Regions from separate parts of the Ruania alkalisoli genome, predicted to be linked through region 2. Evidence: predicted binding sites of a transcription regulator. Region 2 holds the regulator's gene; the other holds the start of a gene.
What was found. The regulator HrcA, encoded in region 2, represses chaperone genes, less so after heat shock. The targets are predictions, from matches to a motif close to TTNGCACTCGNNNNNNNCGAGTGCNAA.
Positions count from the first base shown of each region.

Region 1 (15,047 bases), 1.5 Mb from region 2:
TCGGGATCGGGTGGCACCCGGGCCATCACCACGAACACCTCGGCGATCACGGCGTTCGTGGCCCACAGCTTGATCCCGTCGATCAGGTAGTCCCCCTCGGGGGTGCGGCTGGCGCTGGCATGCAGCCGCGCCGGGTCCGATCCCACATCGGGTTCGGTGAGCAGGAAGGCGGAGATCGCGCCCTCGGCGCAGCGCCGCAGGTAGATCTCCTTCTGCTCCGGGGTTCCGAACACCTTGACGGGCTCGGGGACCCCGATGGACTGGTGGGCCGAGAGCAGCGCACCCAGGCTGGGGTTCGCGCTCCCCGCGAGTATCAGTGCGCGGTTGTAGTCCACATGCGAGAGGGACGCACCGCCGTACTCGCGTGGAATGGTCATTCCGAATGCGCCGATCCGGGCGAGCCCGGCCAGTACCTCGTCGTCGATGTGGTCCTCGGCCTCGATCCGCGCTCCGTCGACGTGCTCGTCGAGATAGGTGCGCAGGTCTGTCAGGAACGCTTCCGCCCGGGGATCTGATGGTGGCGCTGTCTCGTCCGGGTGCGGCCAGAGCACCTCGGGCCGGAACCGGCCGAGGTAGAGCTCTCGTGCGAACGAGGCGTGTGTGAATTGGCTGCTGCGTGCCTCTTCGGCCACCCGGCGGGCTTCCCGCGCGGTGACCTCCGGTTGCGACATGAGGGCCTCCTCGGATGCTCCCACCAGTGTGATCGGTCGGGGCCGAGCCCGCCAGCGGACGCTATTGGGCCGTCCCGACGGCGCAGCGTCAGTTCATATGCCGCGTCTGCGCTGATTCCGGGGATGGTTGCGTGCGGTGCGCTCGTTGCCCCGCTTGTAGTTGCCGGTCAGCCGGGCCATCAGTTCCTGGGGATCTTCGCGCTCCACCCGGGCGACGAACTCCGCCGCGCGGTTGCCACGGAGGACGACGGCGGAGCGCCCGTGGTGGGTGATGTGCACCTGGCTGCCGTGGACGGTGTACTCAAACCCGTGCGCGTCAGGCATGGGAGTGTTCCTCCTGGTCGGGGAAGGACACCGGACGAGGTTCGGGTCGCTTGGGCAGGTGTGCGTCACCGGAGGAGCGCCCCCGCAGCCTGCGGGTCGCCCACGGGTACACGTCGCGGGCCATCCACTCTGCGTCCGCGCGGAGCCGCTCGGCGGCCGGGCGAACTGGCGGGCGCGGCAGCGGAACACGCCAGTTCGAGTGCTCCGGCGCCAGTCCCAGCGCGACCAGCGCGGCGTCGGCTACCCGTGCATGCCCCAGGCTGCTGAGGTGGATCCGGTCCTGCGCCCACATGCGCCAGTCCTGTAACGGATGTAGGCCCCAGACGTCGAGCACGGTGGCGCCATGGCGCTGCGCGATCGACCAGATGTGCGCGTTGTAGATCGCGACCTTGGGCCGGATCCGGCGCAGCAGTCCCGCATTGCGAGTATCGGTCCCCGTGGCCAGCAGCACGTCAGCGCCCGTGCGGCGAGCGGTGCGGACGGCGCGGTCCAGGCTGACGGCGAGCCGGTCCGGGTCTGCCCCGGGGCGCAACAGGTCGTTACCGCCGCCCACGATCGAGATCAGATCGGGTTCGGCGCTGAGGGCGCGGGGCAGCTGGTCGGTGAGGATCGGGTCGAGGAGACGGCCGCGGACGGCGAGGTTCGCGTACTCGAGCGGCTCCACCCCGTGCTGGGCCTGCCGTGCGGCGATCGCGGCAGCGAGCCGGTCGGCCCACCCACCGAGCTCGCCGGGGCGGTGGGGGTTCTCGTCCCACAGTCCCTCGGTCATGCTGTCGCCGATTGCGACGTACCGGCGCCACGGGAGAGTCGGGCTCGAGGTGCTCACCCGTCCTTCCTATCCCGGACGGTGCCCTCGCGCCAGGTCTTTGCCGCCCCGACGGCGACCGGTCACCTCCCTGGGAGGTGCCCCACTAGGGGAGGGTCCAGTCCACTGGGGCACCACCCTGCTCGGTCAGGAGTGCGTTGGCGCGGGAGAATGGACGTGAGCCGAAGAACCCTCGCGAGGCTGACAGGGGGCTCGGGTGGGTGGTCGCGATGATCGGGGTCTGGCCGAGCAGGGTGCGCAACGACTGGGCATCGCGTCCCCACAGGATTGCCACGAGCGGCTGGTTGCGCGCGACCAGGGCCTGGATCGCGGCGTCGGTCACGCGCTCCCACCCCTTGCCGCGATGGGAGGCCGGCTCGCCCGGTCGCACGGTGAGGCTGCGGTTGAGCAGCAGTACCCCGGCGTCGGCCCAGGCGGTGAGGTCGCCGGTCGAAGGGGCCGGCACACCGAGGTCCTCGGTGAGCTCGCGGAAGATGTTCTGCAGCGAGCGCGGAATCGGCCGCACGTGCGGCTGTACCGAGAACGACAGGCCCATCGCGTGCCCGGGCGTGGGGTAGGGGTCCTGGCCGACGATCAGCACCCGCACCCGCTCCAGCGGGTGGGTGAAGGCCCGCAGCACATGCTCACCCGCCGGGAGGTACCCGCGCCCCGCGGCGATCTCGGCTCGCAGGAAGTCGCCCATCGCGTGAATGTCGCTCTCGACCGGCGCCAGGGCTGTGGCCCATCCCGGGTCGACGAGGTCGGTGAGCGGGCGGTGCGGGGGTGCTGGCGTCGTCTCCACCGGCCCAGCGTAAGAGATTGCAGGCTCCCGGGCGGGTGCGACGGTGCCGCGCGATTATCACACCGAGGTGCGGCGAGGGCGAATGACACGGGTGTGGTTTGCCCGTAGGATGGCCGTCAGTTTGCAGATGTCCGATGCACAACGACCACACGAGGAGGACCGATGGCGGCAGCGCAACCGCTCCCCACGTCGAGCAGTACGGTCGAGTCCGGGCTCAGTGAACGCGATGCCGAGATCCTCGCCTTCGAGCGGCAGTGGTGGAAGTACGCCGGCGCCAAGGAGAGCGCGATCCGCGAACTCTTCGACATGTCTGCCACCCGGTACTACCAGGTCCTGAACGCCCTCATCGACGAGCCGGCTGCGCTCGCGGCCGAGCCGATGTTGGTCAAGCGCCTGCGGCGTATGCGTAGCGTGCGTCAGCGGGAGCGCTCCGCGCGTCGTCTCGGTCACGAGCTGTGACCGCCCGCTGACGGGTTAGCCTGCCTGTCGTGAGCAACCCGGACCCCTCCTACCCCTACGACGAGGACGAGTTCGACACCCTCGGTGCCGAGCGCACGCCCGAGGGCGTGCACCGTGCGCGGGTGCCGTGGTGGCGGCAGGCACTGCCGTTCCTGGTGGTGCTGGTGCTGGCCCCGCTGCTGGCGTTCGTGGTGGTGCAGGCGGTCTCCCGGGATACCGGTGGAGATCCGGAGCCCACCGCGAGCGTGAGCTCGTCGGAGACCGGCGGTGAGACGGAACCCACCGAGGAGCCTGCGGAGGGCGAGTCCGAGACGGACGCCGACGGCGCCGGCGATGGTGACGCGACCGACGAGCCCACCGACGACGAGACCGACCCCACGGACGAGCCGGCCGACCTTGACTTCGGCACCGCGGTCTGGGTGCTCAACGGTGCTGGTGTGGGGGGTCTCGCCGGAGAGAACCAGGGGGTTCTGGCCGCGGCCGGGTGGACGAACGTCGTGGCCGACGACTATGCCTACAGTCAGCCGGCGACGACCACCATCTACTACCGCGACGCGCAGATCGCTGCTGAGGCGGAGGCGATCGGGGCCGAGCTGGGCATCACCGACCTGGTCGAGGATGCGGCGGCGGCGCCGAACGGCATCTATGTGGTGCTGCGTCCTGACTTCGTTGGCTGACGAACGGTCTCGGCTGAGGAGATGGTGAGGGACGCCGTCAGGGGTTCTGTTCGAGGGCGACCAGGGTGAGCAGCACGAGCGCGCAGGTCCAGGCGAGCGGGGCGACGGCGGCCGGTGCGCCGTCGGGCCCGACCTTCTCAGGGATCGCGCCGGTGGTGGTGCGGTGGTTGTCGAGCCAGTCGAGCATCTCGATGGCGCGTGTGCGGTCGCCGAGGCTGGCTGCGGTCCAGGCGTAGAGCGCGGTCTGCGGAGTCCAGGAGTACTGCGTCTCCGGCCATGCGGCCCCCGGCGCCAGCCCGCCTCCGGGGCGGGTCATCGTCTCGATCGAGGCCCGCCACGCGGTGGCTGCACCCGGGAGCGGCTCGGCCACGAACGGTGGCAGCACGAAGGAAGCAGCGGCGTCCTGCAGGGATCGGCCTGGATAGCGACCGTAGCCGAAGGTGCCGAACCTTTCGGTGATGGCCTCCCGCAGCGCCTCTGCTGCCGCGGTGCTGCGGGTGGCGTTTCCGGTGTCGCCGCGCAGGTCGTGCAGTCGCGCGGCAGCTTCCAGGCCCGCGAGTACCGGTGCGGCGGTCCCGAGGGTCACCTGGGTCTCGCGGTGCTCCCAGTAGTCCGACGACGGCGCAGGCAGTGGAGACCGGTCACTCACCTGGGCGAGCAGGAAGGTCGTCGAACGCTCGATGAGCGGGGCGAAGCGGGTGAGCAGCGCGTCGCGTTCGCGGTCGGTCCCGACGGTGTCCGTCGCCTGCGCGAGAGCCCATAGTCCCCAGCCGGTTCCGTCTGTCTGGGTGCCGCGGTCGTCTGGAGGGAGTTGCTCGGCGACGGTGTACCGGGCGTGGAAGGAGCCGTCTGGGGCCTGGACGGCCTGGAGGTAGTCGAGGATCTCGAAGGCGTCGTGGTGGTGGCTGGTGGCGCTGAGTGCCGCGGCGATGAAGGCGGCATCGCGGGGCCAGACGTAGCGCCAGGCCGTACTGGCGCCGGCGATGGCCCCTCCGCCTCCGCGCAGCAGTGCGTGCAGGTCGAGTAGGGCGTCGTGGCCGAGGTCGGCGAACGGGGTGCCGGCTCCCGGGAGGGTTCCCGCAGCGAGCCATGTGCGGGTCTCCTCGGCGAGATGCTCGGCGGCGGCGATGGCGTCCTCGTTGGCGCCCGGGTCCGGGGCGAGGACGCGGGTGCCGGCGAGGTACCGGGGGGTCTCGCCGGTGGGGATGGTGGCGAGCGCTCCCGCGGCGGTGAGGCCGATTCCCTCGTGGTAAAGGCTGACGTTGTCGGCGCGGGTCTGCGGCGTTGTCAGCAGTCCGACAGCGATCAGCGCAGCCACGAGAACGGTGCCGCAGACGACGGGCAGCGGGCGTCCGGACATAGCGTCGAGCGTATCCCGGAGGCACACCTGGATCCTCTGTCGACGCGTCCAGCGCGCCACGCTCAGGATCTGAGACGTTATCGATTTGTGACATTTGTGAGGTGACATACACCTTGAACGTCCGTAGAGTCTGGCTGTCGCCGTCTGTTCACGGGGCGGCATCCAACTGCAAAGGCCACGAGCCCCGATCGGGGTGACGGGCACCACGCACACAAATGGCTCGGGGGAGTTACGTGCAGAAGAGAAAGCATGTCGCGCGCAGACGAGCGCGCACCGCATGGCAGCGGCCGCTGGCCGGCGCAACCGCCATGGTCGCTGCAGTCGCACTGGGGGCCGTCGGCCTCTCTGGCACGCTGTCACCAGCGGTTGCTGCGCCGGGCGATGACAGTGAGGCGCTCGCTGAACTGATCGACCTGGACGCGCTCGGACTCGGCGTCGTTGACGCGGTCCGGACCGAGTCCGGCTTCACCAGCGAACCGGGCCCGAACGACGCTGATCTCGACGTGTCCGTCCTGGAAGGCCTCGCTGACATCACTGTTGGCGGTGTCAACATCCCGCTGATCGGCGATGGCACCAACGATGGCCTGCTCGACCTCGGTCCCGGCGCCGAAGCGGGGCTGCTGAACGGCTACGCCTCCTCGCTCGATGGGCAGTCGTCCATCGCTGCGTCTGGTGCGCTCGGCGCCGACGGTGCGATCAACGCTGACGCCGGTGGCGACTCCGACGTAGCGACCGTTGACCTGACAGCACTGCTCGGCCAGCTGGGCGTGGACGGTCTGACGGACGAGATCGTCGACCAGGTGGGCCTCGAGCTCGGAGCGATCGCCTCCCGCGCCGAGGTCACCGACGGTGACAACGTCACGAGCGAGTACCTCATCGCCGATGCGCAGGTCGTCATCAGCAGCCCGCTGGTCGGAGACCTGAGCACGACTGTCCAGAACACCGTGGGGACCGCCGAGGACGCGGTCAACGGCACTCTTGGGCCGGATGGAGCAGTTCAGGGCCTGTTGGATGCCATTGATCTCGGGTCCGTTGGTATCCCGACGGTTCTGGAGATTGATCTTGGCTCGCCAACCCTCAACGCGAGTGTCGACCTCACCGGAGTCACGGACGGCATTCTGACCGACTCGATCAGTGACGGCGCGGTGTCGATCAACCTCGCCGACGGCACGATCGCCATCGACCTGGAGCAGCTGCACCCAGGCGGGCTGAATGGGCTGGACCCGAACACGCAGGTGCTGACCGCTGCCCAGATCGACCAGGTGCAGATCGGGGTCACGAACCTCCTCGATGACTTGCTTGACGACATCGTTCAGGCGGTTGACGATGCGATCCTCGGGACCAACGTCACCTTGACACTCGACCCGACCTTGGACGCGCTTGCTGGAACCCTGACCGGCGACGTAGGGGTCACACTCGCAGGGTCTCTTGGGGACTTCCTTGGGCTGACGGGAACGGACCCCGTTCTGGATGTCACGGGAAGTGTCACCGTGGACCTGCCGGTCCTGCCGGACGTCACTCTAGAGGCGGACGGGCTGTTCGACCTGATCGAGCCAGTCATCCTGGGTGCGCTCACTACTATCGGTGACGCCTTCGACGGCCTGCTGAACCCGGATGGCTCCGACGGTGCACCAGCACTCGGCGTGGTGGGCGTCTTGCAGGCCACCCTGTCTGGCGTGATCGGCGAGCTCGACGTGCTCGACCCGCTGCTCAGCCAGTTGCTCACGATCACGATCAACGAGCAGCCCACCGAGGAGCCGATCAACGCAGCGGGCGGCGACCTGGGTGACGGTTCCTTCACGGTCCGCGCCCTGGCGATCGATGTCCTCCCGGGGCTTGGTGCCGAGACGGGCATCGACCTTGCCTCCTCCTCGGTCCGTGCGACCGTTGACGACGGCGGCGACGCTGACACGAACGCCAACGCCTCGGCGTCGGCGGCCGCGTCCGCGACGGCGGACGACGACAACAATGCAGCGGCCGATGCTGCGGCTGAAGCCGCGGCGTATGCCGACAACACCACGGACTCCTCGGCTGCGGCCGACGTGACCGCGGCTGCTGCGGCTGATGTTGCTGCTGACACGGACGCCTCGCAGGATGCGTCGGCGGATGCGACCACGGACCCGGATGCTTCTGCTGCTGCGGCGGCAGAGGCGGCGGCGAACGCGGACAACACCTCCGACACCAACGCGGACGCTTCGGCAGCGGTCTCGGCGGACTCGACCTCGGACGCCACTTCGGAGGCTGCCTCGGCGGCTGACGCGGCGGCCACGGCGGACTCCTCCACCGACGCCTCTGTCGCGGCATCGGCTGACGCTGACTCGTCCACGGACCCGGACTCCTCGACGGACCCGGACTCGTCCACGGACCCGGACTCCTCGACGGACCCGGACTCGTCCACGGACCCGGACTCCTCGACGGACCCGGACTCCTCGACGGACCCGGACTCCTCGACGGACCCGGACTCGTCCACGGACCCGGACTCGTCCACGGACCCGGACTCCTCGACGGACCCGGACTCCTCCATGGATGCGGACACGAACACCAACGCCTCGGCGTCGGCTGCTGCTGCGGCGGACGCTGACGACGACAGCAACGCGGCGGCAGAGGCTGCTGCAGAGGCGGCGGCGTATGCCGACAACACGACGGACTCTTCGGCTGCGACCGACGTGACTGCGGCTGCGGCGGCGGAGACGGCTGCTGACACCGACGCCTCGCAGGATGCGTCGGCGGATGCGACCACGGACCCGGATGCCTCGGCTGCTGCGGCTGCAGAGGCGGCGGCGAACGCGGACAACAGCTCCGACACCAACGCGGATGCTTCTGCAGCGGTCTCGGCGGACTCGACGTCTGACGCCACTTCGGAGGCTGCTTCGGCGGCTGACGCGGCGGCCACGGCGGACTCCTCCACTGACGCCTCGGCGGCGGCTTCGGCCGACGCGGATGCTTCGGCGGCTGCTGCTGCGGACCCGTCCAGCGACGCGGACTCCGACGCAGACGCCGGTGACCTCAGCGCCACGGTTCTCTACAAGAGCATCGTGCGTGACACCGGTGTGGAGCAGGAGGCCTACGGCTTCGGTTTCGAGCCGGGTGAGTCGGTCACTGCGACCGTGAACTCCACCCCGTTCGACCTGACCGCCACGGCGGACGAGGACGGTGACGTCACGTTCACCTTCCCGATCGACGCTGACTTCGAGCTCGGTGATCACCACGTGACGATGGTCGGCGAGGTTTCCGGTGAGATCCTGGCGGAGAACCTCGACACCGACTTCGTGGTGACTGAGGCCAGCGGCCCGTCGCTCCCGGACACCGGTGCCGAGCTCGACCAGTTGTTCGGGCTGATCGCCGCGGCGCTCATGTGCCTCGGAGCTGGCCTGCTGCTGACCGGCAACCGGCGGTCGACAGTGCGCTGATCTGCATCTGCGGATGAGCACAGAATGAGGGTTCGGTCCCGGAGCGCACAGACGCTCCGGGACCGAACCTCGTCCGCTGACTGTTCTTGCAGCACGATGGCCCGGTGGGGAACGAACTGATATGACGAGCAAGGATGCGGCGGCTGACGCCGACGCAGTCGCGGAAGGACCTGCGGTGGACCCAGCCGGCGACGGTGCGGTCCGTACACCGCTCAGCAGGCTCAAGCGGGCCGTGGTGGTGGCGGCGGTCTTGTTCACCGCCTTCCACATCTTCGCCACGTTCCTGTGGATCGCGCCCGCTTCCGGACTCCGTCAGGTGATCCCGGGCGACCTCCTGCACCGGTACATGATCCCGATGCACGGGCAGAGCTGGAGCGTGTTTGCCCCCGAGCCCATCAATGGGGACTACCGTCTCCAGGTTCGCGCCACCCTCAACCGAGACGGTGAGGAGATCGAGACCGAATGGGTCGATGCAACGGCCGCCGAGCTCGACATGCTCACCCATAACCTCTTCCCGCCGCGCGCGGCGATCACGGCCAGTCAGGTGGCCAGCACCTTCCGTGGCGCTTACCTCGACCTCAACGACGAACAGGAAGAGATCGTCGCGCTCGGCTACTACAACGGCAACGACTGGCGTCCGCGGCTGGAATCTGCGCTGCGTTCACACGACAACGCCGGCGCCGTCGCCGAGTACATGCAAGCCGAGGAACTCGCCAATGCCTATGCTACCCAGGTGGCCTACGCCATGTGGGGCGAGGACGTCGTCCTAGTGCAGTTCGTCGTCAGCCGGCAGAACGTCGTCCCCTACGGGCAGCGCAACGAGCCCGACGCCGAACGCCCGGCTGTGCAGCCCTACGTCACCGGCTGGCGTGGCCTGATCGAGTATCCCGGTCAGTCGCGCGAACGATTCGCCGAGATCTTCCGCCCGGCCGTCGAGGAGTCCACCCGATGACCTCCCGCGCCCGCACCCTTGCTCGCACCAGTGCCCGTGCGACCGGCACACTCGTCGGCGATCTCTACGGTGCTGTTTCCTCGCTGGTACACCGCACTCTGACCTGGACCGAGAACTGGCTCGTCGGTGCCAAGCGTGCCCGATACGGACTCGCCGTCACCCGCATCCTCCTCGGACTGACCGCTTTGGGCCTGCTTGCCACGAACTGGCGCACCCGCTACTACGCCTTCGGAAGCGGCTCGGTCTGGAACGGCGAAGCAGCCCAGCCGCTGAGCGACTTCCCGCAGATCCCGCTGTTCAGCATCTTCCACCGGGTGGCGTTGAACGACTGGTCCTTCACGATCCTCTACGTCGCGCTCGCCTGGCTCGCGATCCTCGTGACCCTGGGTTGGCGCATGAAGATCGTGCTGCCGATCTTCTTCGTCGCCTGGACCTCGTTCATCGAGATGAACGACACCCTGGGCGATCAGGGCGACAACATGTTCCGCATCACCCTGCTGGCACTGCTGTTCGCCGACACCGCGGGCCGGTGGTCACTGGATGCGCGCCGCCGCGCTGATACCGACGCCCAGACCGGACCCTGGCTGCGCCGTGCCTGGAACGGTGAGCCGTGGGCGCCCGCATGGCTGACGAACCTGAGCCACAACCTCGTACTCGTCGCCGTCACCTGCCACGTGTGCTTCGTCTACGCCTCCGGTGCCCTCTTCAAGGCCGGGGGAGCGCCGTGGCAGCACGGGTACGCCATCTACAACCCGCTGCAGACAGTGCGTTTCGGGTCCTGGCCAGAGCTCAGTGACCTGCTGACCGCGTGGGCGCCCGTGGTCACGATCATCTCCTGGAGCTCGATCATCCTGCAGATGATCTTCCCGCTCGCACTGCTGTGGCGACCCTCCCGGGTGATTGCGCTCTTCGGCATCACCTCCTTCCACATCGGCATCGCCGTCCTCATGGGGCTGCCCTGGTTCTCCCTGGCAATGATCGCGATCGACGCGATCTTCATCCGGGACGTCACCTGGCGGAGGCTGGCCGACCGGATCACCGGGGCCTGGCGCAGCGCACGCGACCAGGACGGTGAGACCGACGAAAGTCCGCCAGAAGAACCCGAAGGCGCAGACTCCGACCCTCCGGATGAATCCGCACGGGAACGCGCCAGCGTGACGCACTGACCCCGCCCTCACCCACGACCAGGCAGACTGGAGGCATGGTGCGCACCAGCACGGACGCCGTCGTGATCGGATCCGGCCCGAACGGACTGACGGCCGCGGTCACCCTCGCCCGCGCAGGGCTCGAGGTGACCGTGCTGGAGGCGCAGCCGGTCGCCGGTGGGGGAGCCCGCACGCTGGCTTCACCCCTGGCCGACGGTCTGCGCCACGACATCTGCTCGGCTGTGCACGCCCTGGCCCTGGCCAGCCCGGCGTTCCGGGAGTTCGACTTCGCCGCACGAGGCGTCGAGTTGGTCAGCCCTGAGATCTCCTACGCACAGCCACTGGACGGTGGCCGTGCTGCGGTTGCCTATCACTCACTCGGACGGACCGTGGCTGAGCTGGGCGTCGACGGGACGGCCTGGCGGCGGTTCTTCGCCCCGCTGGTGGAGAACGCGGAACTGCTCACCGCTCTCGCACTCGGGAACCGGCGCGAACTGCCCGCCGGGGCGCTGAGTATCCGCGGGATCGCAGCGATGGCGGCGACCGCAGTGCGACTGGTGGAGCAAGGAAGCCCCGCATGGAATCTACGTTTTCGTGAGGATCTCGCCCCAGCGCTGCTGACAGGAGTCGCCGCGCACGCGATCTCCACTCTCCCGAGTCCGGCGGCCGCCGGTACCTCGATCATGCTCGCCACCTTGGCGCACACCGTCGGCTGGCCGATCCCCGTGGGCGGCTCCGGTGCCCTGACGGCGGCCCTGGTGTCGGACCTGGAGGCCCACGGTGGTCGTGTGGTCACCGAGCACGAAGTCACAGCCTGGCACGAACTCCCTCGTGCTCGCGCCTACCTCGCCGACACCTCGCCGGCCGGTCTGGTCCGCATCTGGGGCGACCGGATGCGCCCGTCGGTGCGTCATGCGCTGGAACGCTTCCGCTATGGCAATGCAGCCGCGAAGGTGGACTTCGTGCTCTCCGGGTCAGTGCCGTGGGCTGATGAGCGCGTGGGTCGCGCAGGCACCGTGCACGTCGGCGGGCGGCGGGAGGAGATGGCCCGTGCCGAGGCCGACGTTGCTGCCGGCCGGGTCCCGGAGCGCCCGATGATCCTGTTCTCCGACCCCACCGGTTCCGATCCGGCACGAGAGGTCGGGGGGCTGCGCCCGGGCTGGGCGTACGCGCATGTGCCGGCTGGCAGTGGTGTGGACGTCACGGAGGCTGTGACGGCGCAGATCGAACGCTTCGCGCCGGGCTTCAGGGACGTCGTCGTGAGTGCGCGCTGCACCCCGGCATCCCGGATGAGCGAGCACAACGCCAACTACGTGGGCGGAGACATCGCCGCCGGGGCGCTCTCGACATGGCAGATGGCGGCACGGCCCCGGCCCGCGCTGGACCCGTATGCGACGTCAATCCCGGGCGTCTACCTCTGCTCGCAGTCGGCGCCACCCGGACCAGGGGTGCACGGGATGGCCGGCTGGCACGCCGCCCGGCGCGCACTCTCGCAGCGGTTCTCCCTCCCGGTGCCCTCGCTCGCCCCCTGATTCAGTCCGCATCTTGCACTCTCGACCCGAGAGTGCCAATAATGGCATTAGCACTCTCGCACTGAGAGTGACAACTGTGGTCAGCGAGACGAGGCGCCGACCCGGTGCGTGACGTGAACGCATCGGATCGACGTCGTCCGTCGCGGGCGTCCCGCCGGCCGAAACCGAAAGCCAGTTCCGGAGGATCGAACCGCCAATGGCTAAGCAGATTGCCTTCAACGAGGAGGCCCGTCGCGGGATGGAGCGTGGGCTGAACGCCCTCGCCGACACCGTCAAGGTCACCCTCGGCCCGCGGGGACGCAATGTCGTCCTCGAGAAGAAGTGGGGCGCTCCCACGATCACCAACGATGGTGTGTCCATCGCCAAGGAGATCGAGCTCGAGGAGCCCTACGAGAAGATCGGTGCAGAGCTCGTCAAGGAGGTCGCCAAGAAGACTGACGACGTCGCGGGCGACGGCACCACCACCGCTACCGTGCTCGCCCAGGCGCTCGTGCGCGAGGGCCTGCGCAACGTCGTCGCCGGCGCCAACCCGATCGCCCTGAAGCGGGGCATCGAGAAGGCTGTCGACGCCGTCACCGAGCAGCTGCTCTCCTCGGCCACCGAGGTGGACACCAAGGCTCAGATCGCCGCCACCGCCGGCATCTCCGCCGGTGACCCGCAGATCGGTGAGCTGATCGCCGAGGCCCTCGACAAGGTGGGCAAGGAAGGCGTCATCACGGTCGAGGAGTCCCAGGCGCTGGGCCTCGAGCTCGAGCTGACCGAGGGTATGCGCTTCGACAAGGGCTACCTCTCGGCCTACTTCGTCACCGACCAGGACCGCCAGGAGGCGGTGCTCGAGGACGCCTACGTCCTGCTCGTCGAGGGCAAGATCTCCAACGTCAAGGAGGTCCTGCCGCTGCTGGAGAAGGTCATTCAGTCCGGCAAGCCGCTGCTGATCATCTCCGAGGACGTCGAGGGCGAAGCCCTGGCCACCCTCGTGCTCAACAAGATCCGTGGCACCTTCAAGTCCGTTGCCGTCAAGGCGCCGGGCTTCGGCGACCGCCGCAAGGCCATGCTCAACGACATCGCCATCTTGACCGGTGGTGAGGTCGTCTCCGAGACCGTGGGCCTCAAGCTCGACAACGTCGGCCTCGAGGTGCTCGGTACCGCGCGCAAGGTCGTCGTGACCAAGGACGAGACCACGATCGTCGAGGGTGCCGGTGACGCCGACGCCATCGCCGGACGCGTGGCTCAGATCCGCGCCGAGATCGAGAACTCCGACTCCGACTACGACCGCGAGAAGCTCCAGGAGCGCCTGGCCAAGCTCGCTGGTGGTGTCGCGGTCATCAAGGCCGGCGCCGCCACGGAGGTTGAGCTCAAGGAACGCAAGCACCGCATCGAGGACGCGGTGCGCAACGCCAAGGCTGCCGTGGAGGAGGGCATCGTCGCCGGTGGTGGCGTCGCGCTCATCCAGGCTGCTGCGCTCGCCTTCGCCAAGCTCGAGCTGGACGGCGACGAGGCCACCGGTGCCTCGATCGTGCAGATCGCGGTGGACGCTCCGCTCAAGCAGATCGCGGTCAACGCTGGTCTCGAGGGCGGCGTCGTCGTGGAGAAGGTGCGCGGACTGCCCACCGGCCACGGCCTCAACGCCGCGACCGGCGAGTACGAGGACCTGCTCGCCGCCGGTATCAACGACCCGGTGAAGGTCACCCGTTCCGCTCTGCAGAACGCGGCCTCCATCGCCGGGCTGTTCCTCACCACCGAGGCCGTCGTGGCCGACAAGCCGGAGAAGGCTCCGGCCGCACCGGCTGGTGGCGACGACATGGGTGGCATGGGCGGTATGGGCTTCTGACGACACACGTCGTGGAGGTTGGGAGCGAGGAACGAGCTTCCGGCCGAAACTGAGTGTGAGGAAGAAGCCCGGGCGGGCAAGGCTTCTAAGAAGCCAGCACCGCCTAAGCTGCTGAGCTCAGCACCCTGTCGAAAGCCCCCGGTTCCCTTGCGGAGCCGGGGGCTTTCGCATTGCCGGCACCGTTCTCCGCCGGCCGCCAGCAACTCCGAATAGCTCAGAGCCCGCGCAGCTCCGCCTTGAGGTTGGCGCGTGCCTGCGCCTGCCATCGTGCTGCGCCGACCCTCGTGCGGAAGAGCGGTTCCTGAGCGAGCAGGTGCTTCACGACGGCGGAGCGACCCGTCCGCCAGTCCGCGTCCGTGACGTGGGCGTACTCCGCCCGCACCTGCCGCTGATAGCGGGCGTAGCCGGCCTCGTCCCGGCCCAGGACCGCCAGGTCAGCATCGCAGAGCAGCGCACCGTGCGTATCGCCGGGCCCGGGGGAGTGGTCCCGCGTGAGCAGCACCAGGCGAACCGCCTCGTCGATCTCCGTGCGGTCCAGACCGGCCCCCGCCAGCGTGGACTGTGCCAGCTCGGCGGACGCCTGCTCGTCCACACCGGCGACGCCGCGGTAGACGGCGTCGTGGAACCAGGCAGCGAGCAGCACCGGCCGCGGCGCCTTCCTGGGAACGCAGAGGAGGTCCAGCGCCTCCAGCACATCCAGCAGGTGCGCACTCGTCTGATAACTGCGATGTGTCTCCTCCCACCGGTCGAGCAGGTCGTTCCCCAGGGTCGCGGCCGTGCCCGGCGCGGCTTCGGGCACCATCTGCTCCCAGCGGCTCAGCAGCGCAGCCCGGCGGTAGTGCGGGCGCTGCCGTGCCGGGATCCGCAGCCCGCTTGCCCGTAGCCGCCTGATCAGCTCCCCGGCCGGAACGCTCACTGCGCCGCGCGTCACCAGATCGTCGTGCATCCGCGCGGGCACGTCGTAGTGGTCGGCATCGAAGGCCCGGGTGCTGACCCCCGCCGCTGCGGCGAACGCGTGCAGCTCGGCGAGCGAGGCGTCTGAGACCAGGTGTGAGAACCAGGTGCCGTGTGCCGGCCAC
Region 1 covers NZ_CP063169.1:947,089-962,135, forward strand. Annotated here, with positions in the region: gene IM660_RS03945 (acyl-CoA dehydrogenase family protein) at 1-671, opposite strand, end outside; gene IM660_RS03950 (hypothetical protein) at 765-995, opposite strand; gene IM660_RS03955 (SGNH/GDSL hydrolase family protein) at 988-1,821, opposite strand; gene IM660_RS03960 (uracil-DNA glycosylase) at 1,907-2,602, opposite strand; gene IM660_RS03965 (DUF3263 domain-containing protein) at 2,765-3,061, shown strand; gene IM660_RS03970 (LytR C-terminal domain-containing protein) at 3,091-3,738, shown strand; gene IM660_RS03975 (glycoside hydrolase family 15 protein) at 3,776-5,098, opposite strand; gene IM660_RS03980 (choice-of-anchor G family protein) at 5,407-8,508, shown strand; gene IM660_RS03985 (DUF5819 family protein) at 8,630-9,460, shown strand; gene IM660_RS03990 (HTTM domain-containing protein) at 9,457-10,626, shown strand; gene IM660_RS03995 (phytoene desaturase family protein) at 10,662-12,137, shown strand; gene groL (chaperonin GroEL) at 12,334-13,968, shown strand; gene IM660_RS04005 (DUF4031 domain-containing protein) at 14,183-15,047, opposite strand, start outside.
Region 1: a site for HrcA is predicted at 12,185-12,211, ahead of groL (chaperonin GroEL). Genes of this name have one in related genera too.

Region 2 (15,047 bases):
CACGACCGAACCGGCCCGCGATCTCGTGCAGCTGGCACGCTCTGCTGCCGGTGACCACGAGCCCGCCGACGCCGCCATCGCCGTCGCCACGGCGGTGCGGGAGGCGGTGGAGTACGTCCCCGGCGTCACCGGTGTGCACACCCGGGCGGCCGAGGCGTGGGCGGCGCGCAAGGGCGTCTGTCAGGATCTGGCGCACCTGGTGGCGGGGGCGTTGCGTCGCCTGGGTATCCCGACCCGGTACGTCTCCGGATATCTGCACCCGCAGACCTCGACCGCCCAGATCGGGGAGCCGGTCACGGGTGAGTCACACGCCTGGGTGGAATACTGGTGCGGGGAGTGGGTGGGCTTCGACCCGACGAACCTCATCGGTGTGGCCGAGCACCACGTGATGGTCGGGCGCGGCCGGGAGTACCCGGACGTGACCCCGATCCGTGGCGTGTATGCGGGCGGTGGCAGGTCCACCCAGGAGGTGCAGGTGACGATCATCCAGGAGGCCTGAAGCCGGTGTCACCTCTCAGGTCGCAGGTTCCGCCTCAGGCGGTCAGCAGCACCAGCGCCAGGATGATCGCCAGCAGGGAGGCCAGCGGCACGGCCAGCACCGTCCCCACGAGCGCCAGTGCACTCAGCCGTAGGTCATCCTTCAGGTAGGGCGCGCGGACCGGACCGCCGGCTGCGACCAGGAGCGCACGTTGGGCCTTCTCCACACGCGTGAGCGCGTATCCGGCCACACCCAGCCGGCCCGAGCCCAGGACACGGCCGACGAACCGGCCCGCCCCACGCCGCTGGCCGTATCCGGCGGGAAGCTGACTCTCGGTGAACGCGTCGAGCACCACGCGCACGTCCTCGGCTCCGGGCTGCCCGCGCATCTCTTCTTCCACCCGGTCGGCCAGATCGTCCGGGCTGAGGAGCTCCGTGGTGACCACAGGGCCGGTGGACGATGCGCTCAGGCGCAACCACCGCCGTCGGCGGATCGCGAACGCGACCACGGGCGCCGCGAGCAGCACAGCCAGGGCCAGGACAACGAACTCTCCAGCACCGAGGGAGGGTGAGGTCAGGACATTCACCACGGCCAGCACCAGGGCGACTGTGGATGCGAGTGAGGCGAGCGTGACCAGCACCAGCGTGGGCAGCCGCATCACCCGCCCCACACCGCGTGCAAGGGCATCGATGGACTCCGGGACTGCGCTCACCCCACCATCATCGCGCATGCGGCATGTGGGACGATGAACGGCAGAGTCTCCCATCCCCGACCCGATCGAGGTAGAACCACCCGTGCCCATTGTGACGCCGGCTGCCGCCGCACAGATCAGGCCCAGCGCCACCGCGCCGGAGCTGCTGCGCAACTTCTGCATCATCGCGCACATCGATCACGGCAAGTCCACGCTCGCCGACCGGATGCTGCAGCTGACTGGTGTGGTGACCGACCGTGCCATGCGCGCGCAGTACCTGGACCGGATGGACATCGAGCGCGAGCGCGGGATCACCATCAAGTCCCAGGCGGTGCGGATGCCGTGGCAGGTCGGTGAGCAGGCGTACGCGCTCAACATGATCGACACCCCCGGTCACGTGGACTTCTCCTACGAGGTCTCCCGCTCTCTGGCCGCCTGCGAGGGTGCGATCCTGCTGGTCGACGCGGCACAGGGAATCGAGGCCCAGACCCTGGCGAATTTGTACCTGGCCCTGGAGAACGACCTCGCGATCATCCCGGTACTCAACAAGATCGACCTGCCCGCTGCGCAACCGGAGCGGTTCGCCGAGGAGCTCGCGTCACTGATCGGTGGTGAGCCGGAGGACTGCCTGAGAGTCTCGGGTAAGACGGGCGAAGGCGTGACCGAGCTCTTGGACACCATCGTGGAGCAGATCCCGGCTCCGGTCGGTGACGCGGATGCGCCGGCACGGGCGATGATCTTCGACTCGGTCTATGACACCTACCGCGGTGTGGTCACGTACGTGCGGGTGATCGACGGCTCTCTCTCCCCGCGCGAGAAGATCGTCATGATGAGCACCCGCGCCACCCACGAGCTGCTCGAGATCGGCGCCTCCGTGCCGGAGCCGCAGGCCACCGACGGCCTCGGGGTGGGTGAGGTGGGTTACCTCATCACCGGTGTGAAGGATGTGCGCCAGTCCAAGGTGGGCGACACCGTCACCAATGCGGCCAAGCCGGCGGAGCACGCGCTCGGTGGCTACCAGGAGCCGCAGCCGATGGTCTACTCCGGGCTGTACCCGATCGACGGCTCCGACTACCCGGTGCTGCGGGATGCCCTGGACAAGTTCAAGCTCAACGACGCCGCTCTGGTGTACGAGCCGGAGACCTCGGTCGCGCTCGGATTCGGCTTCCGGGTGGGCTACCTGGGTCTGCTGCACGTGGAGATCGTGCGCGAACGGCTCGAACGCGAGTACAACCTCGACCTGATCTCCACGGCACCCAGCGTGATCTACGACGTCACGATGGAGGATGGCACCGAGCATGTGGTCACCAACCCGAGCGAGTTCCCGGCAGGGAAGATCTCCTCGGTGCGCGAACCGATCGTCAAGGCCACGATCCTCACGCCGAGCGAATTCGTGGGCGCCGTCATGGAGCTCGCACAAAACCGCCGCGGGCAGATGGACGGTATGGACTACCTGTCCGAGTCCCGCGTGGAGTTGCGCTACACGCTGCCGCTGGCCGAGATCATCTTCGACTTCTTCGACCAGTTGAAGTCCCGCACCCGCGGGTATGCCTCCTTCGACTACGACGTCGCCGGCGATCAGGAGGCGAATCTGGTGAAGGTGGACATCCTCCTGCAAGGTGAGCAGGTGGATGCGTTCTCCGCGATCGTGCACCGCGACAAGGCCTACTCCTACGGCGTCATGATGACCGCCAAGCTCAAGGAGCTCATCCCCCGGCAGCAGTTCGAGGTTCCGATCCAGGCAGCTGTCGGATCCCGCATCATCGCCCGCGAGACCGTGCGTGCGATTCGCAAGGACGTGCTCGCCAAGTGCTACGGCGGTGACATCTCCCGTAAGCGCAAGCTGCTCGAGAAGCAGAAGGAGGGCAAGAAGCGGATGAAGTCCATCGGCCGGGTGGATGTTCCGCAGGAGGCCTTCATCGCCGCGCTGTCCTCTGATGGTGCGGGGGGCAAGGAATCGAAGAAGTGAGCCGATGACGGCGTCCTCTCGCCCGAGCGTTCCGGCTCCGGGTGGCGTGCCGCTCACCCTGGGCGAGCCGCCGACGGCGGCCCCCGGCGTGGCCGTGAACGGATTCCTCCCGCAACGCTTGGCGCGGGAGGAGGCGGGCGCCGGTACTGAGTGCGGTCCGGACTTCGGGGTGTATCTGCACGTGCCGTTCTGCACGGTGCGGTGCGGCTACTGCGACTTCAACACCTACACCGCGGCCGAGCTCGGCACCGGTGCGAACCGGTCGGACTATGCCGCGACCGCCGTCGGGGAGATCGCCCTGGCGCAGGAGGCGCTCCGGTCTGCCGGGATCGCGCGGCGTGAGGTGCGCACGGTGTTCGTCGGTGGCGGCACGCCGACGCTGCTGCCCCCGGGTGACCTGGCGGCCATGCTGGACGCTGTCGATGACGCCTGGGGCCTGGCCGCCGATGCCGAGGTGACGACGGAGGCGAATCCGGACTCGGTGGATGCCGCGGACCTGGCGGCGCTGGCGGCGGCCGGCTTCACCCGGGTGTCCTTCGGGATGCAGTCCGCTGTACCGGAGGTGCTGGCCACGCTGGAGCGCACGCACGATCCAGAGCGCATTCCTGCCGTGGTGGGCTGGGCGCGGGATGCGGGGTTGTCGGTCAGTCTCGACCTCATCTATGGCGCGCCGGGGGAGACGTTGGCGCAGTGGCAGCGGTCCCTGGAGGCGGTGCTCGCACTCGCACCCGACCACGTCTCGGCGTATGCGCTGGTGGTCGAGCAGGGGACGAAGATGGCGGCCCAGGTGCGCCGGGGTGAGCTGCCGATGCCGGATCCGGACGATGAGGCCGACAAGTACGAGCTCGCTGCGACGATGCTCGCCGAGGCCGGCTACGACTGGTACGAGATCTCCAACTTCGCCCGGACGGCGGCCGACCGTTGCCGGCACAACATCGCGTACTGGCGCTCAGATGATTGGTGGGGCATCGGACCCGGGGCGCATTCGCATGTGGCCGGCCAGCGCTGGTGGAACGTCAAGCATCCGCGCCCCTACGCCGCGGCCGTCGCCGCCGGGAACCTACCCGTCGACGGGTCCGAGGTGCTCAGCGGAGAGGACCGGGAGACCGAGCGGATCCTGCTGGGCATCCGGCTCGCGGAGGGACTCGACGTCGGAGCAACGCTCGCAGACCGGTTGCCGCAGCTGGTCGACGAGGGGCTGCTGGAGGCTGAGCCGGCACAACAGGGCCGAGCCGTGCTGACACTGCGGGGGCGTCTGCTGGCAGACACGGTGGTGCGGCGCCTGACCTGAGGTTGCTGTGGTCAGTGGATCGCTGGGGCGGCCAGAGATGCCCTGGTGCGCCGCGTCGTTGCGCTCTGGGTGGTGGTGCCGCCGCTCGGCGATACGACACGACCATGGACTGATGATGGTCACGACCGGGCGGGAACCGATAGCGTGTGGTCGCCGTCACCGTGGCGGCTGTACCTGAAGGACTTGGGGAGAGATGAGCCAGCAACCACCGGAGCAGGGGCCGCAGGATCCCGCGCAGGAGCCGAATAGCGGTCAGCCACAGCAGCCAGGGACCCCGCCGCCTCCGCCAGGTCAGCCGTCTTACGGCGCCGCCGCCCCGCCGCCGAGCGGCTACCCCTCACCGGAGCAGGGCGGCTTCCAGACGCCGCCACCGCCCGGCCCCGGCCCGGCCGGTCAGTACGGTGCACCTGGCCCTGGCTATGGCGGCCCGCCGCAGGCACCAGGGGTGAACGCCGGCCAGTACGGGCAGGGCGGGTACCCGGGTGGATCGCAACCGTTCGGCGTCGGTGCGGCGCTGGGCTATGCCTGGAAGACCGTCTTCGGTAACCCTGTGGTGTGGATTGTCGGGGCGCTGCTGGTGGCCATCGTGTATGCGCTGGTGAGTCTGCTGAACCCGAGCACCTTGGCGGCGTTTGACGCTGCCAACGGCAGCTTCAACGTCGCGACCAGTCAGTCGTTCACGGCTATGGGCATCATCGCCAGCCTGCTGACCATGCTGGTGGTCGGATTCGTCCAGGCCGTGGCGCAGAACGCGGCGCTGCGGGAGACCGCCGGCAACAAGCCGACCTTCGGCGACATCTTCCAGGTGCCGAACATGCAGAACGCGCTCATCTGGGCGGTGATCTGGGGCGTGGGTTCCACGATCATCAACCTGATCCCGGGCATCGGCCCCTTGCTCGTGCTGGTGGCATCGGTCCTCGTGATCTTCACGATGCCCGCGATCATCGACCGCGGCCTGCCGTGGATTGAGGGTGTGAAGACCTCGGTGCAGCTGGTGCAGCAGAACGCCGGATCGACGATCCTGCTGGTCCTGGCGTTCATCGGTATTTCGATCTTGGGCGCCCTGGCGTGTCTGCTGGGTCTGCTGATCGCGCTGCCGATGATCGTGGTGGCGACTGCCTTCGCCTACCGCTCCTTCAGCGGCCAGCCGATCGCGCCGAGGTCCTGACCGCGACTGCGTACCTGCCTTGTCCATGTACGAAACCACCGACTCGGTGACTCTGTGACCGTGTCAGATCCGATCGCGAATCAGAAGCGAGAGTGAACGATGAGTGACCAACAACAGCCGGGGACTCCCGGCGAGCCCCATCAGCCGGAGCAGCCGACGTACGGCCAGCCGGATCAGTTCGGCGGCGCACCGGGGCAACCGCCTCAGGCACCGCCCCCGCCCCCACCCGGAACTGGGACGCCTCCGCCGCCGCAGCAGCCCGGGTACGGTCAGCAGCCGGGAGGTGCGACGCCCCCGCCGCCGCAACAGCCCGGCTACGCTCAGCCGGCCGGTCAGGCCCATCCTGGTGGCGCACCGCAGGGGCAGTATGCCCCGGTGCCGACCGAGCCGCAGGCCACTGACGGTTTCAAGTGGGGTTGGGAGGCGTTCAAGGCCAACTGGAGCACGTTCGTCCTCGGTCAGCTCGCCTGGGCGGCGATCGTTGTCGTGGTTACGGTCATCTGGGTTGCGCTGCTCTCGGCCATCGGTGTCTTCGGCAGTGGGGTCGGCGGCGAGGCGCAGGCGATGGCGTTTGCTTCGGCTGGCGTCTTCGGCACGATCCTGATGGTCCTGGTCGCGTTCATCGTCGGGATCTTCGCGGCGGCCGGTGTGGCGAATGCGTCCCTGCGGACCGTCCGCGGTGAGAGCGTGAGCGTGGCGGACTTCTTCAAGATCCCGAACCCGGTGCAGGTGGGCCTGGTCGCCGTCGCGCTGGGTCTGGCGTCGTCGCTGCTGTCCTGGACCTTCGTCCTGCCGCTCGCCGTGCTGTTCTTCGGTGTGTACGCCGTGTACTTCGCCCTGGACAAGAAGCAGGGCGTGGTCGACGCGATCACCTCTTCGGTCAAGATGGCCCTGGCCACGCCGGCGCAGACGATCCTCGTGCTGCTGCTGGGCATGGTCGCGAACGCGATCGGCTCGGCACTGTGCGGTGTCGGTACGCTGGTCTCCGCTCCCGTGGTGGTGCTGGCTGTCTCGTGGCTGTACCACCAGAACGTCGGCAGGGTGCAGACCAGCTGATCTGCCATGCAGATGAACGACGGCGGTTGGTGCTCAGCACCAACCGCCGTCGCTCTTTCTGCTGTGATCTGTCCTGCTGTGCCCCGCTCTGACCGACCGCTGTCGCCGGTGATCAGTAGCTGGCGGAACCCAGCGCGGCCATGCTCGCGATGAACGCGATGATTCCGATCACCAGACCGATGATCGCCAGGATCGTCACGATCATGCCGATGATCTTGCCGGTCGAGACGTTCGAGCGGTTGCTGTATTGGACGCCGGAGGCGTCGATTTCCTTGAGGGCCTTGCTGCCCATGACCCACGCGGCGATCGCCAGCGGGGTGAAGAAGATTCCGACGATCCCGAAGACCAGGATCATGGTGCCCTGGGGGTGCTCCTGCACGCCGCCGTAGCCTCCGTACCCGCCGGGAGCTCCGGGGGTGGGTGGGGTGTAACTCATAGGTCTCCCTCGGTTGTTGGACGGCACCGGATCGATCCGGTGCCCGTGGCCAGGCGTCTGGCCCGGTTCACGCCGGACTCTAGCGGTGGTGTGCACTCCCGTGTAGCCCCCGGTTCGGCAGCACCGGGGTCGCGCGCGGTCTCACAGGCCCATCGGGATCATCACCACGATGAACACGATGTACGCGATGTAGAGGACCCCGAGAACCGAGCCGATGATCCCGCACACCCGCCCGGCCTGGATGGTGCCGCGGTTGGAGTAGTAGACGCCGGAGGCGTCGATCTCATTGATGGCGCGCTGGCCCATCACCCAGGCTGCGATCCCGAGTGGGAAGCAGGCCAGCAGCCCGATGAGCCCGAAGACCAGGATCATCACGCCCTGCGGATGCTCGGCCGGTGGTTGGTAGTTCCACGCGGGTCCGCCCGCACCGGGCGGCATTCCCGGCCCGCCGGGGCCTGGGCCAGATGGGCCGGGAATGCCAGGACCGTACGGGGAGCCGGGAGCGTACCCAGAACCACTGCCCGGTGGGTATCCCTGGCCGCTCCCGTAACCGCCGCCGTAGTCATCGCCGTAGCCACCGCCCGGTGGCGGACCGTATCCGCCCGTGCCGCCGGGTGGGCTGCCACCGGGTGGGTTGTCGTAGTAACTCATGCACGTCCCCCTCCAGCATCTCGCACAGGCGCACGACGATGTCGATCGGAGCGGGACTGTCCCGGTGCCGCCGGTCGTGCGTCCTGGAACAGCACCCTAGCGGTCCAGATGCGGCGGCAGGCGGCTATGCCGTCACGAAGTCGACAAGTTCCTCGACCCGTCCGAGCAGGCTCGGCTCGAGATCACGGTAGTCGCGGACAGTCCCGAGGATCCGTTTCCACCCGCGGGCGATATCGGCCTGGTTCGCGGCGGGCCAGCCCAGCGCCGTCAGCGTGCCGACTTTGATATCGGTGCCCCGGGGAACATGCGGCCACGCGTCCAACCCGAGCAGTGCCGGTTTGACAGCCTGCCAGACGTCCACATAGGGGTGACCGACGATCAGGACATTCTGTGCACCGAATCGTCGCGTCACCTCGGTGGCCACCCGGGACTCCTTGCTTCCCGCCACGAGGTGGTCGACCAGCACCCCCACCCGCCGGCCGGGCTCGGGCCCGAACTCGGTGAGACGTTCGTCCAGGTTGTCCACGCCGTCCAGGAGCTCGACCACGACACCCTCGATCCGCAGGTCGTCCCCCCAGACCTTCTCCACGAGCTCGGCGTCGTGACGACCTTCCACCCAGATGCGTGAGCCGCGTGCCACACGCGCCCTCGCCCCGGCCACGGCCAGGGAGCCGGAGGCTGTCCTGGCCGGAGCGGCCTTCGCCGGTGCCGGACGGTCGGGCACGAGGCGCACGGGTGAGCCGTCAACCCAGAAGCCCGCGCCGAGAGGGAAGGTCCGGGTGCGGCCGCGCCGGTCCTCCAGCACGACCACATGTTGCCCACCACTCTTCTCCACTCCCGTCACGGCGCCGACCCAGCCGGTCTCGACGTCCTCGACGACAAGCCCGGGTGTGGCCGGAGTCTCGATGGCGGTCGGACGGGTCCGCTGGTGCGGGTCGCTGCTGAGGACGTCGGTGCCGTAACGGTCGTTCATCACCCGGCGAGCCTACGGCGTGCGCTGGCGTGGCAGACCGAGCGGCACGCGGGCCGGGAGCCGCAGCACGTAGAATTGGCACTCATCGACGTCGAGTGCTGATCCAGGGAGGTGGAATGTCGAGCTCGGAGCGACAGCTGCAGGTGCTGCGGGCGATCGTGCAGGACTACGTGCGCAGCCGGGAACCCGTCGGGTCGCGCAACCTCGTGGACCGCCACAACCTCGACGTCTCCCCGGCCACGATCCGCAACGACATGGCCGCCCTGGAGGAGCACGGGTACATCGCCCAGCCGCACACCTCGGCCGGCCGTATCCCCACCGACAAGGGGTACCGGCTGTTCGTCGACCAGATCTCGGTCATCAAACCGTTGTCGGGGGTGGAGCGGCGCGCCATCGCCGAGCTGCTCGAGGGTGCGGTCGACCTGGACGACGTGCTGGAGCGCACCGTGCGGCTGCTCGCGCACCTCACCCAGCAGGTCGCAGTCGTGCAGTACCCGTCGCTGCGGCGTTCGGCGCTGCGGCACGTCGAGCTGATCCCCACCGACGCACGGCATCTGCTCGTGGTGATCATCACCGCGAACGGACGTGTCGAGCAGCGCACGGTGGAGGCCGCGCAGGACCTTGACGAGACGATGGTCGCCGAGCTGCGTGCCCGGCTGAACGCCGAGGTGGCAGGGCGTAACGCCGCCAGGCTCCGTTCGGTGCTGACCGACGTCGAAGAGGCGTTCCCACCCGCGGACCGTGCGTTGGTGACCGCGGTGCTCGCCACGATTACCGACACGCTCTCCGAAGATGCCGAGGAGCGGATCGTGATGGCCGGTACGGCCAACCTCGCGCGCTCCGATCTGGACTTCACCCGCACAATCGGACCGGTCCTGGAGGCTCTCGAAGAGCACGTGGTGCTGCTGCGTCTGCTCAGCGAGATGGCCGCCGAGGACGCCGAGCAGTCTCAGGGCAGTGATCACCCGCTCGCGGTGCGGATCGGCCGCGAGACCCACTATGAGAACCTGCAGGAAGCATCCATCGTCGCCAGCGGTTACGGTGGCGAGGGCGCTGCGTCGGTCGGTCAGCTCGGAATCCTCGGTCCGACGCGTATGGACTACCCGACCACCATGGCCGCCGTCCGGGCGGTCGCACGCTACCTCTCCCGTTTCCTCGGCGGCTGACGCCCACACCCGCGACCCAAGAAGGCAACACGTGACCGACTACTACGCGACCCTCGGAGTCTCCCGCGACGCCACCACCGAGGAGATCAAGCGCGCCTACCGCAAGCTGGCCCGGCAGCACCACCCGGACGTCGCCGGTGCGGACAATGCGGATAAGTTCAAGGAGATCGCTGCCGCGCACGAGGTGCTCTCGAACGCCGAGAAGCGGCAGATGTACGACATGGGCCAGTACCCGGGTGCCGGCGGTGGTGGCGGCGCAGGAGCCGGGTTCGGATTCTCGGACATCTTCGAGACCTTCTTCCAGGCCGCTTCGGGTGGCGGTGGCGGTCGTGGCCCCGCCTCGCGGACGCGACGGGGTCAGGATGCGCTGCTGCGCATCTCGCTGGAGCTGTCCGAGGCGGCCTTCGGCGTCAGCAAGGACATCGAGGTCGAGACCGCGGTCATCTGCACCACCTGTCAGGGTTCGTGCTGCCGCCCCGGGACGAGTCCGACCACCTGTGAGGTCTGTCACGGACGCGGATCGGTGCAGCGCATGGCTCGCTCGTTCCTCGGTCAGGTCATGACCACCTCAGCGTGTGCCAATTGCTCAGGTTTCGGCACCATCATCACCGACCCGTGTACCGAGTGCGCCGGGGAAGGGCGGGTGCGCACGCGCCGCACCGTGCGTGTGAACGTGCCCGCCGGTGTCGACGACGGCACCCGGATCAAGCTGACCGGCCAGGGCGAGGTCGGCCCGGCCGGTGGCCCTCCCGGGGATCTGTACGTCGAGGTCCGGGAGAAGCGGCACCCGCTCTTCACCCGCCGTGGCGATGATCTGCACTGCACCACCGAGCTGCCGATGACCGCGGCCGCACTGGGGACCGTCCTGGAGCTGGAGACGCTCGACGGCGTCCGCGAGCTGGATATCCGACCCGGCACACAGCCGGACGAGATCGTCACGCTCAAGGGCCTGGGCATCGGTCACCTCAACGGAGGCGGCCGCGGGGACCTGCACGTACACGTCCAGGTGACCGTACCGACCAAGCTGGACGACTCCCAGGAAACGCTGCTGCGCGAGCTGGCAGGCTTACGCGGTGAGGAACGTCCCGAGGCGCGTCTGTCGCCGGCGGGCAACGGGGTCTTCTCCCGGCTGCGAGAGAAGCTGCACGGCCGGTGAGCCGTCCCGTCTTCGTCGTCCCGGAGGGAGATCTCGACGGCGTCTCACCGGGTGAGGCCGTCGCCGTCACCGGTGCGGAGGGCCGGCACGCCGCCACCGTCCGGCGCGTCCGCGCCGGTGAGGTGATCGACGTCGTCGATGGGGCTGGGCGCCGAGTGCGCGCCACGGTGACGGACGTCACCACGGGTCACGGGGCCGGGGTGGATGTCGTCGCCGACGAGGTCACGGTGGAGGCGGCGTCCCGCCCGGTGCTGGTGCTGGTGCAGGCGCTCGCCAAGGGCGGCCGCGACGAGCTGGCGGTAGAGGCCGGTACGGAGGTGGGCGTCGACGCGGTCCAGCCGTGGCAGGCGGAGCGGTCCGTCTCGCAATGGCGAGGACCGAAGGCGGCCAAGGGTGAGGCGCGCTGGCAGCAGGTGGCGCTGGCAGCGGCGAAGCAGGCGCGCCGATCCTGGGTTCCGCAGGTCCGGGGATTGATCGTCGGGGCGCAGCTGATCGATGAGGTCGCCGAGAAGGTGGCCTCGGGAAGCGCTGTGCTGGTGCTGCACGAGGAAGCCGGCGTGCCGATCACCAGTGCGGAGGTCGGTACCGAGGCACCTGAGGTGCTCGTCATCGTCGGACCTGAGGGTGGCCTGACCGAGTCCGAGGTCGATTCTCTCGTCGCCGCGGGTGCGCAGAGTGTGCGGCTGGGCCCGCATGTGCTCCGCACCTCGACGGCCGGGCCGGTCGCGCTCGCCCTGCTGGCCGAGCGGTTGGGCCGGTGGGCGTAATATCCGCTGCGCCGCCGATGACGGCACTGGGTACCATCGTGTTCTGCTCCATCCGATCCACGAGGGGAAGTCCGGGCACTGCGCCCCGCCCATGACCGAGACCAGTTCTTCCGCCGCTGCCGACGGCAGCGTCCAGCACCAGGTGACTATTCCTGACCACGTGCCGATGGTGGCGCTGCTGGGTCAGCGCGATGAGGTGCTCAAAGCCATCGAATCAGGCTTCCCGACGGTCGACGTGCATGTGCGCGGCAATGTGGTCACGCTGACCGGCCGGCCCGGCGACGTCGCGCTGGCCGAACGTCTCGTCGACGAGTTGAGCGAGATCGCCTCCTCGTCGCAGCCGCTGACCGCCGATGCCGTCGAACGAGCGATCACCATCCTGACCAATCCCGCGGCCGAGCGCCCTGCGCAGGTGCTCACCATGAACATCCTCTCCAGCCGGGGGCGCACGATCCGGCCCAAGACGATGGGGCAGAAGGAGTACGTCGAGGCGATCGACCGGAACACCCTCGTCTTCGGTATCGGACCAGCCGGGACGGGCAAGACCTACCTGGCCATGGCGAAGGCGGTGCAGGCACTGCAGGCCAAGCAGGTCAACCGCATCGTCCTCACCCGTCCGGCCGTTGAGGCCGGGGAGCGGTTGGGGTTCCTGCCGGGGTCCCTGAACGACAAGATCGACCCCTACCTGCGGCCGCTGTACGACGCCTTGCACGACATGGTGGATCCGGAGTCCATCCCGCGCCTGATGGCCGCGGGAACGATCGAGGTGGCGCCGCTGGCGTACATGCGCGGCAGGACGCTCAACGATGCCTTCATCATCCTGGACGAGGCTCAGAACACCTCGGCCGAGCAGATGAAGATGTTCCTGACCCGGCTGGGTTTCGGGTCGAGGATCGTGGTCACCGGTGACGTCACGCAGGTGGACCTGCCCGGCGGTGCGGAGTCGGGACTGCGGGTGGTGCAGGACATCCTGACCGAGATCGACGACGTCACGTTCTGCCGTCTGACCAGTGCGGATGTGGTGCGCCACCGGCTCGTCGCCGACATCATCGACGCGTACTCACGGTTCGAGACCCGCCCGAGCGCGCGGTCGGCCCGACCCGAGCATCTGCGAGGACAGCAGCGCTCAGACAAGGAGCACCGATGAGTGTCGAGATCACCAACGAATCCGGTGACCGCCTGGATGAGCGGGAGTTCGCGGCCCTCGCGCGGCACGTGCTCGATGCGATGCACGTGCACCCTCAGGCCGAGCTGGAGATCCGTTTCGTGGATGCCCAGGTGATGAGTGAGCTGCACGTGCAATGGATGGACGAGGAGGGCCCCACGGATGTGCTCTCGTTCCCGATGGACGAGTTGCGGCCCGGAGCCGAGGGGGACCTCAGCGAGGGCATCCTCGGCTCGATCGTCGTCTGCCCGGAGGTCGCGCGCGCGCAGGCCGTCACAGCGGGGCACTCGGCCGAGGAGGAGATGCTCCTGCTGACCACGCACGGCATCCTGCACCTGCTCGGCTTCGACCATGCCGAGCCGGAGGAGGAGAAGGAGATGTTCGGTCTGCAGCGTCAGCTTCTGCTCACCTTCCTGGCCACACGGGAATCAGGTGGCAGCGATGTCTGAGAACACTCCGGTGATAGCGATGCCCGACGGCGTCCCACCCGATCACCGTGCCGGATTCGTCTGTGTGGTGGGCCGCCCGAACGCTGGAAAGTCGACCCTGACGAACGCGCTCGTGGGTCACAAGGTGGCGATCACCTCGGGGCGGCCGCAGACCACCCGGCACGCGATCCGCGGCATCGTGCACCGGGAGGACCTTCAGCTGATCCTCGTCGACACCCCCGGGCTTCATCGTCCTCGCACGCTTCTCGGGGAGCGCCTCAACGAACTCGTGACCGGAACGCTCGCGGAGGTGGACGCGATCGCGTTCTGCCTGCCCGCTGACCAGAAGGTGGGCCCAGGGGACCGGTTCATCGCAGCGAAGCTTGCCGAGACCCGCACGCCGATCGTGGCGGTCGTCACGAAAGCCGACCTGGTGTCGAAGGGGAGGTTGGCCGAGCACCTGCTCGCGGTCTCCGAGCTCGGTCAGTGGGCGGACGTGATCCCGGTCGCAGCGATGACTGGCTACCAGGTGACTGAGTTGATCGACGTGCTCGGTGCCCATATGCCCGTCTCGCCCCCGCTGTACCCGGGCGGGGAGCTGACCGACGAGCCCGAGCAGGTGATGGTGGCCGAACTGGTCCGCGAGGCCGCCCTTGAAGGTGTGCGGGACGAGTTGCCACACTCGCTGGCGGTCGTGGTCGAGGAGATCGTCGAACGTGAGCACCGGTCCAAGGACGGACGCCCGTTCCTGGATGTGCGGGTGAATCTGTTCGTCGAGCGAGAGTCGCAGAAGGGCATCGTGATCGGCACCAAGGGCGCACGGTTGCGGGACGTGGGAACCCGGGCCCGCAGTGGTATCGAAGCGCTGCTCGGTGCCGCCGTCTACCTTGATCTGCATGTCAAGGTCGCCAAGGACTGGCAGCGCGACCCGAAGAAGCTGCAGCGTCTGGGGTTCTGAGCCGTGCTGTCTAGAGTGGGAGGGTGAAGTACCGAAAGCTGGTGGTGGTGCTCGTCATCGTCATCGGCTTCGGGCTCATCGGTTCCCTCACCGGGCCACGGTGGACACCGCAACCCCTCGACCAGATGATCGTGCCCGAGGCGGACGAGGTGGAGATCGGCTCCGACGTCGTCACCGATCCGGTCGGGACCTACGAGGTCTCCAGCGAGGTCGTCGAGATCACGCTCGATGGTGCCGAGGTACTCGCGACCCTCACGTCTCCGGTCGGCGCACCCGAGCTGCGACCCGGAGTGGTGTTCATGCACGGTGCGGGGACGGGATCACACACGAACTTCACCGAGCAGGCCGTCGCTATGGCCAGTGCCGGCGTCTATGTGCTTGTTCCAGCCAAGCGGCTCGATACCTACACCACCGCCAGCCGGAACTATCCCGCCATGGCGCAGGACTACCTCGTCTCGTGGCGGTTCCTGCGGGACCGTGACGGGGTCGACCCCAGCCGCGTCGGGGTGTACGGGGAGAGTGAGGGTGCCTGGATCGCTCCCGTGGCGGCCGTCATCGAGCCTCGCGTGGCGTTCGTCGCCCTCGTCTCTGCTCCGGTCGTCCCACCGCGTGAGCAAATCGCCTTCGCCGCCGACCAGTACCTGCGCAACGTCGGGGTTCCGGATGCGTTGCTGCGCGCGATTCCTCGCGGGAT
Region 2 covers NZ_CP063169.1:2,476,014-2,491,060, reverse strand. Annotated here, with positions in the region: gene IM660_RS11055 (transglutaminase family protein) at 1-499, shown strand, start outside; gene IM660_RS11050 (hypothetical protein) at 534-1,190, opposite strand; gene lepA (translation elongation factor 4) at 1,273-3,138, shown strand; gene hemW (radical SAM family heme chaperone HemW) at 3,143-4,429, shown strand; gene IM660_RS11035 (hypothetical protein) at 4,623-5,597, shown strand; gene IM660_RS11030 (hypothetical protein) at 5,697-6,653, shown strand; gene IM660_RS11025 (DUF4190 domain-containing protein) at 6,766-7,089, opposite strand; gene IM660_RS19745 (DUF4190 domain-containing protein) at 7,231-7,740, opposite strand; gene IM660_RS11015 (DUF3097 domain-containing protein) at 7,865-8,713, opposite strand; gene hrcA (heat-inducible transcriptional repressor HrcA) at 8,830-9,879, shown strand; gene dnaJ (molecular chaperone DnaJ) at 9,911-11,035, shown strand; gene IM660_RS11000 (16S rRNA (uracil(1498)-N(3))-methyltransferase) at 11,032-11,802, shown strand; gene IM660_RS10995 (PhoH family protein) at 11,894-12,949, shown strand; gene ybeY (rRNA maturation RNase YbeY) at 12,946-13,416, shown strand; gene era (GTPase Era) at 13,409-14,353, shown strand; gene IM660_RS10980 (alpha/beta hydrolase family protein) at 14,377-15,047, shown strand, end outside.